DNA from 2 places in the Enterobacter cloacae complex sp. 385G4 genome. Region 2 is predicted to be linked to the other one. Evidence: predicted binding sites of a transcription regulator. Region 2 holds the regulator's gene; the other holds the start of a gene.

Region 1 (3,844 bases), on a different contig from region 2:
TCGCGGATCTGCTTGAGCATGGCGCGAACCTGAGTGCCGAATTCAGCCTTCAGGGTATTCATCTTTTCATCAGGCACATCAATAGTGATAACCGCGACGTTATCGAGGCGAACCGTCAGATTAAATGCAGATGGCATATCCATTATTCAGCCTCCAGAACCATTGCTGCGCCAAGGCCGCCCGCCGCGCAGGCGGTGACGAGACCAAACCCGCCGCCGCGGCGACGGAGTTCGTGTAGTGTCTGGGTGATCATTCGCGCGCCCGTGGCCGCAAACGGATGGCCATAGGCGATCGACCCACCCAGCACGTTGAATTTGCTCTGATCCACTTCGCCGGTGGCATGGGCGCGGCCCAGCACGTCGCGTGCAAAACGCTCGCTTGCCAACAGCTGCACGTTTGCCAGGGTTTGCGCGGCAAAGGCTTCGTGCATATCAATCAGGGTTATATCCGCCAGGGTTAGCCCTGCACGATCCAGCGCCAGCGGCGTGGACCACGCCGGACCTAACAGCATGTCCTGCCAGACATCAATGGCGGTAAAGGCATAGCTGCGCAAATAGCCCAGCGGCGTGATGCCCAGCTCTTTTGCACGCGACTCCGTCATCAGGATCACCGCAGCAGCACCATCGGTCAGCGGCGTACTGTTGGCCGCCGTCACGGTGCCGTGCTTGCGGTCAAACGCCGGGCGCAGTTTGGCGTAATCCGCCAGCGTCGAGGTGCCACGAATATTGTTGTCTTCAGTAAGAGGCTCTCGATAGGGAGGCGTGTAGGCGGTCATGACCTCGTCGGTGAGTTTGCCCTCCGACCAGGCTTTCGCTGCCAGCTGATGCGAGCGATGCGCCAGCGCATCCTGCTGCTCGCGGGTGATGCCGTAGGTTTTGGCCATCTGCTCGGCGGTATCGCCCATTCGCAGGCCAGTCGAGTATTCCGCGACGGCAGGTGGCACGGGCATGAGATCGCGCAGGCGTAAACGCGAGAAGAGTTTGAGCTTCGCACCGGTGGTGCGGGCTTTATTGGCATCCACCAGAATGCGGGCCAGCTTTTTACTGACGCCAATCGGCAGTACGGAGGAAGAATCGGCGCCACCTGCGATCCCGGCGCGAATGGTGCCCGCCATCAGACTTTCCGCCACGTTTGCTACCGCCTGGAAGCTGGTCGCGCACGCGCGGCTGACGCTGTAGGCATCGGTATGAACGTTCATGCCGGTACCGAGAACAATCTCCCGCGCAATGTTAGGGGCTTCAGGCATCTGTACCACCTGGCCGAAGACCAGTTGTTCGATGACCTCAGGCGGAATTTCGCTGCGAGCCAGCATCTCCCCCACTACCATTTTCCCCAGATCGACAGCCGGTATACCGTGAAACGCCGTCGCCTGACGTGCAAACGGCGTACGCAGACCGCTGACAATGGCAATGCGGTCACCTTGTCGGGTGATTAGCGGTAATGCCTGACTCATAACCTTCCCCTGTGAAAAATTTTACATGACTATAAAGTGGTCTGACCTGATAACAGTCTTAACCATTTTTTTACATTCAGCCAATCGGGGAAGCTTAAAAATGCGAGGTAAAACACAGAGAAAAAAAAGAAAATGCCCCTGCATGGCAGAGGCAATTGTGCGGTTTGTTGCCGGGTAGCGACGGTGCCTTACCCGGCCTACACGATCGTAGGCCCGTGCAAGCGAAGCGCCGCCGGGCAAAAAGAATTAACGCAGACCGAGCTGGAAAATCAGCGTTTCAGCTTCGCAGGCAAACACAAAGTCGATATCCAGCTTCACGCCGCCCTCCACTTCCGTGAAGGTAGATTTGATTTCACACGGATCGGACTCCACATCACGCGCGCGCTTGCTCAGCGCGGCCAGCGTTTCTTCGGCTTCGGCGCGGTTGGTGAACACACGACTGTAAGACGCGGTGCAATCGGTGTTGTCCATGATGGTGCCAACATCCATACAGCAGCAAACCGGGGTTTCATCAGCACTGCATTTACTCATAGCTCAATTTCCTCTGTATTCGCGCAGCGCGCGAGATAAACACGATGCTGATATTTTACGCCCCAGCGCTGGCTCTCTCCAGCCGTTAATGGCGCAAAATCGGATAAGTGACCGATATCACACTAAAAAATGATCTAAAACAAAAACCACCCTTTTGAGTGAGCCGCGATGGTCACAATTTTGCCAACCAGATCTCGTTTCAAGAAACATGTTTGAAAATATTAATAAACAAACTTGCAACATTCAGGCTGGTCGGACCTATACTCTGGCCACTGGTCTGATTTGTCTGTCATACCTCAGACCCTACACTTCGCGCTCCTGTTACGGTATGTAACAATTATTGAATAAAAATAACTCAATGAGGTTATGGTCATGAGCCAGAAAACCCTGTTCAACAAGACTGCGCTGGCAGTCGCAGTGGCAATCGTCTCTACTTCCGCCTGGTCAGCGGGCTTTCAGCTAAACGAATTTTCTTCCTCTGGCCTTGGCCGCGCGTATTCAGGGGAAGGTGCAATCGCTGATGATGCGGGTAACGCAAGCCGTAACCCTGCATTAATCATGATGTTCGATCGCCCGACCTTCTCTGCTGGTGCGGTGTATATCGATCCTGATGTCAACATTTCCGGCACGTCACCTTCTGGTGCGAGCCTGAAAGCAGATAACATTGCGCCAACGGCGTGGGTACCTAACCTGCACTTCGTTGCACCAATCAATGAACAATTTGGCTGGGGCGCATCCGTCACGTCTAACTATGGCCTTGCTACCGAGTTCAATAACAACTACCCGGCAGGCGAATACGGCGGTAAAACAGACCTGACAACGCTAAACCTGAACCTGAGCGGTGCTTATCGTCTGAACGACAGCTGGAGCTTCGGTCTGGGCTTTGATGCCGTCTACGCCGATGCAAAAATTGAGCGTTACGCCGGTGAACAAACGGCTCGCCTGCCGAAAAACAGCAACAAAATTGCCAGCCTGAAGGGCGATGAGTGGGGCTATGGCTGGAACGCCGGTATTCTGTACGAGTTGGACAAAAACAACCGCTGGGGCCTGACCTATCGTTCCGAAGTAAAAATTGACTTCGACGGCGATTACAAGAGCGGCATCCTGACGCCGGTCAACAGCCTGGTCCCTGGTGCGGGTACCACTATCCCGTGGGGGACTTCCGGTCAAACTGTCCCTGGCTCACTGTCACTGCATCTGCCAGAAATGTGGGAAGTCTCGGGTTACAACCGCGTAGCGCCACAGTGGGCTATTCACTATAGCCTGGCCTATACCAGCTGGAGCCAGTTCCAGGAGCTGAAAGCGACCGGCACCAACGGTCAAACGCTGTTCTATAAGGACGAGAGTTTCCACGACGCCTATCGCATTGCGTTGGGTACCACCTACTATATGGATGACAACTGGACATTCCGTACCGGTATCGCATTCGATGACAGCCCGGTACCGGCTGATAAGCGCTCCATCTCCATTCCGGATCAGGACCGCTTCTGGGTGAGTGCTGGTGCAACCTACGCGTTCAACGAGAATGCTTCTGTCGATGCGGGCGTATCTTATATGCATGGCCAGAAAGTGACCTTCAAGGAAGGCCCGTACGAATTTACCTCTGAAGGTAAAGCCTGGCTGTTCGGTACTAACTTCAACTACGCGTTCTAATCGCGCAGGGTTCAAAAAAGGTGAGCGTTGCTCACCTTTTTTGTTTATTCCGAATCAATATCTTTGAGTTCGTTTTCAATTGCCTTCGCGTTTGGATTATCTTCCGGCTTCAGCTTGCCGCCGTTGGCGATAAAGTCATGATTCTGGAAGTACGCTTCACGCACCATAATGTACGGATCGGACGACTGGCGCAGCAGACCGTCTGAA
Region 2 (3,844 bases):
GAGGCGGTAATGGACTCGGTGGTGCGCTCCATGGAAGATTACATCAATTATCTCACGCCGCAGTTCTCCCGCACGCACATTAACTTCCAGCGCGTGCCGACGGTGGACACTTCCAATCCGTTCGCGGCGAAAAGCATCCCGTCGCTGGATGAGAGCTTTGTGGTGATCCACTTCCGCAATCTTGAAGGCATTGATTACCCCTGGCTGCTGGCGATGCTGCAGGGCTCGTTTATTTCCCACATGAATACGTTAGTGGTTCCCGGTGGAAAAATGGGGCTTGCAATGGAGCTGATCATGACGCCGCTGGTGGAGCGACTGATGGAAGGGAAGCAGATCGCGTGAACATGTTCCCTCTCCCCGTGGGAGAGGGTTAGGGTGAGGGCATCAACACGCACGATGCCCCAATAATTAAGCCTCGATCACTTCATACGAATGGGTGATTTTTACCGCTTTCTCCAGCATTAACGCCACAGAGCAGTATTTCTCCGCAGAGAGATCCACCGCGCGTGAGACCGCCGCGTCTTTCAGTTCTTTCCCGGTGACAACAAAGTGCAGATTAATGTGGGTGAACAGGCGTGGCGCCTCTTCGCGGCGTTCTGACGTGAGTTTGACCTCACAATCCGTCACGTCATGACGACCTTTTTGCAGAATCGACACCACGTCGATCGCGCTGCATCCGCCTGCCGCCATCAGCACCATTTCCATTGGGCTTGGAGCTTTATCGCCGGAGTTACCATCCATCAAAATCTGGTGTCCTGATGCGGACTCGCCCAGGAACGTTAAACCTTCAACCCACTTCACGCGCGCTTGCATATTCATTAACTCCAACGTTGCATTTTTGGTGACAGATTACGCGTGCGTTACATTTCTCGCAATGGAAGGCGACCTGCATCATGCTGAAGCGAGACACCAGGAGACACGCGGCAAAAGCTATGCTAAAACACTCAGGATGCTACAGTAATACATTGACGTTACACATGTATGCAGAGGACATCAAACTTTACTGGCTGCGAAACGTTACGACAGCCGACTTCCCAGGGTATGGGTAAGAATTCGATTGCAACCCCAGAGTCCGGATGCATCTGATGACTCTGGTGACAGCTTATAACAGAGGATAACAGCGCATGGTGCTTGGCAAACCGCAAACAGACCCGACTCTCGAATGGTTCTTGTCTCATTGCCACATTCATAAGTACCCATCGAAGAGCACGCTGATTCACCAGGGTGAAAAAGCGGAAACGTTGTATTACATCGTCAAAGGCTCGGTGGCAGTGCTGATCAAAGATGAGGAAGGCAAAGAGATGATCCTTTCCTATCTGAACCAGGGCGATTTTATCGGTGAACTGGGCCTGTTTGAAGAAGGCCAGGAACGTAGCGCCTGGGTTCGTGCAAAGACAGCATGTGAAGTGGCTGAAATTTCTTATAAGAAATTCCGTCAGCTGATTCAGGTTAACCCTGACATCCTGATGCGTCTTTCTTCCCAGATGGCGCGCCGTCTGCAGGTGACGTCAGAGAAAGTGGGTAACCTCGCCTTCCTGGACGTGACTGGCCGTATTGCGCAGACTCTGCTGAACCTGGCGAAACAGCCAGACGCGATGACCCACCCGGACGGCATGCAAATTAAAATTACCCGTCAGGAAATCGGTCAGATCGTCGGTTGCTCCCGCGAAACGGTGGGCCGTATTCTGAAAATGCTGGAAGATCAAAACCTGATCTCCGCCCACGGTAAAACCATCGTGGTTTACGGAACCCGTTAATCCTGCCTAAACGGCGTGCCATCGCGAGGTGTCACGCCGTTTTTGTCTCTTTTCCCCATGTGGCGCAGGCTGATCTATCACCCGGAAGTTAACTACGCACTACGACAAACGCTGGTGCTGTGTCTTCCCGTGGCCGTGGGCCTGATCCTGGGACATCTTCAGCAGGGCCTGCTGTTTTCTCTCGTCCCCGCCTGCTGCAACATTGCCGGTCTGGACACGCCCCATAAACGCTTTTTCAAACGTCTGATAATTGGCGGCTCGCTGTTTGCTGGCTGTAGCCTCGCGGTGCAGCTTCTGCTGGCTCGTGATATTCCCCTGCCGCTGATCCTGACCGTGCTGGCGATGACCCTCGGCGTCACCGCCGAAATCAGCTCGCTCCATGCCCGTCTGCTTCCCGCGTCACTCATTGCGGCCATCTTCACCCTGAGCCTCGCCGGTAATATGCCTGTGTGGGAGCCGCTGCTGATCTACGCCCTCGGCACGCTGTGGTACGGGCTGTTTAACTGGTTCTGGTTCTGGCTGTGGCGGGAGCAGCCGCTGCGCGAATCTCTGAGCCTGCTCTACGTGCAGCTTGCGGATTACTGTGAAGCCAAATACACCCTGCTCACCCAGCATACGGATCCGGAAAAATCCTTACCGCCGCTGCTGACGCGCCAGCAAAAGGTGGTAGACCTGATAAGCCAGTGCTATCAGCAGCTGCATATGCTCGCCGCCAACAAGAACCACGAATATAAACGGCTGTTGCGCACCTTTCAGGTGGGGCTGGATCTTCAGGAGCATATCTCCGTTAGCCTTCACCACCCGCAGGAGGTGCAAAAGCTGGTTGAGCGCAGCCATGCCGAAGCGGTGATCCGCTGGAACGCACAAACCGTCTCCGCGCGCCTGCGGGTGCTGGCCGATGATATTCTCTACCACCGCTACCCCACGCGCTTTAACATGGACAAACAGCTCGGCGCGCTGGAGAAAATCGCCCGTCAGCACCCGGATAACCCGGTCGGCCAGTTTGCCGCCTGGCACTTCAGCCGCATCGCCCGTGTGCTGCGCACCCAGCGCCCGCTTTATTCCCGTGACCTGATGGCGGATAAACAGAAACGTCTGCCGCTGCTGCCGGCGCTGAGAAGCTACCTGTCTCTGAAATCTTCCGCTCTGCGCAACGCTGCAAGGATTAGCGTCATGCTCAGTATCGCCAGCCTGATGGGCATGGCGCTCCACCTGCCGAAACCGTACTGGATCTTAATGACCGTGCTGTTTGTTACCCAGAACGGCTATGGCGCCACGCGGGTGCGCATTCTGCACCGGGCAGGCGGCACGATGGCGGGGCTGATTATTGCGGGCGTGACGCTGCATTTTCACGTGCCCGAGGGCTATACCCTGGCGGGCATGCTGGCGATCACCCTGGTAAGCTATCTAATCATTCGCAAAAACTACGGCTGGGCGATGGTGGGCTTTACGGTGACGGCGGTATATACCCTTCAGTTGCTGACGCTTAACGGCGAACAGTTCATCGTTGCCCGCCTGATCGACACGCTGATTGGCTGCCTGATCGCCTTTGGCGGCATGGTCTGGCTGTGGCCGCAGTGGCAGAGCGGGCTGCTGAGGCAGAACGCCCACGACGCGCTGGAGGCCGACCAGCAGGCCATTCGCCTGATCCTGAGCGACGATCCGCAGCCTTCCCCGCTGGCGTATCAGCGGATGAAGGTCAACCAGGCGCACAACGCCCTGTTTAACTCGCTCAACCAGGCGATGCAGGAGCCGGGCTTTAACGCGCATTATCTGGCGGACATGAAGCTGTGGGTCACGCACAGCCAGTTTATCGTTGAGCACATTAACGCCATGACCACGCTGGCGCGCGAGCACACCATGCTGACGCCGAATCTGGCGCAGCGCTATTTGCAGTCCTGTGAAATTGCCCTGCAGCGGTGTCAGCAACGTCTGGAGTATGACGCGCCGGGCGAGTCGGGGGATTCGAACATTCTGGAGGCACCGGAGACGCTGACCCACGGCCCGATGAGCACCCTGGAGCAGCATTTGCAGCGCGTGCTGGGACATCTGAACACCATGCACACCATTTCGTCGGTGGCATGGCG

Evidence for each region. Region 2 encodes CRP, which controls carbon source genes, mostly activating them, when cyclic AMP is high. Its sites were predicted from a motif close to ATGTGANNNNNNTCACAT; they were not measured.
Region 1: a site for CRP is predicted at 2,090-2,107, ahead of AC2FAJ_RS07775 (YfcZ/YiiS family protein). Genes of this name have one in related genera too.

The regions. Positions count from the first base shown of each region.
Region 1 is NZ_JBXWDD010000001.1:1,601,487-1,605,330, forward strand. Features, by position in the region: gene fadJ (fatty acid oxidation complex subunit alpha FadJ) at 1-143, opposite strand, end outside; gene fadI (acetyl-CoA C-acyltransferase FadI) at 143-1,453, opposite strand; gene AC2FAJ_RS07775 (YfcZ/YiiS family protein) at 1,700-1,984, opposite strand; gene fadL (long-chain fatty acid transporter FadL) at 2,357-3,637, shown strand; gene mlaA (phospholipid-binding lipoprotein MlaA) at 3,682-3,844, opposite strand, start outside.
Region 2 is NZ_JBXWDD010000015.1:22,260-26,103, forward strand. Features, by position in the region: gene AC2FAJ_RS22130 (phosphoribulokinase) at 1-342, shown strand, start outside; gene AC2FAJ_RS22135 (OsmC family protein) at 409-813, opposite strand; gene crp (cAMP-activated global transcriptional regulator CRP) at 1,125-1,757, shown strand; gene AC2FAJ_RS22145 (YccS/YhfK family putative transporter) at 1,815-3,844, shown strand, end outside.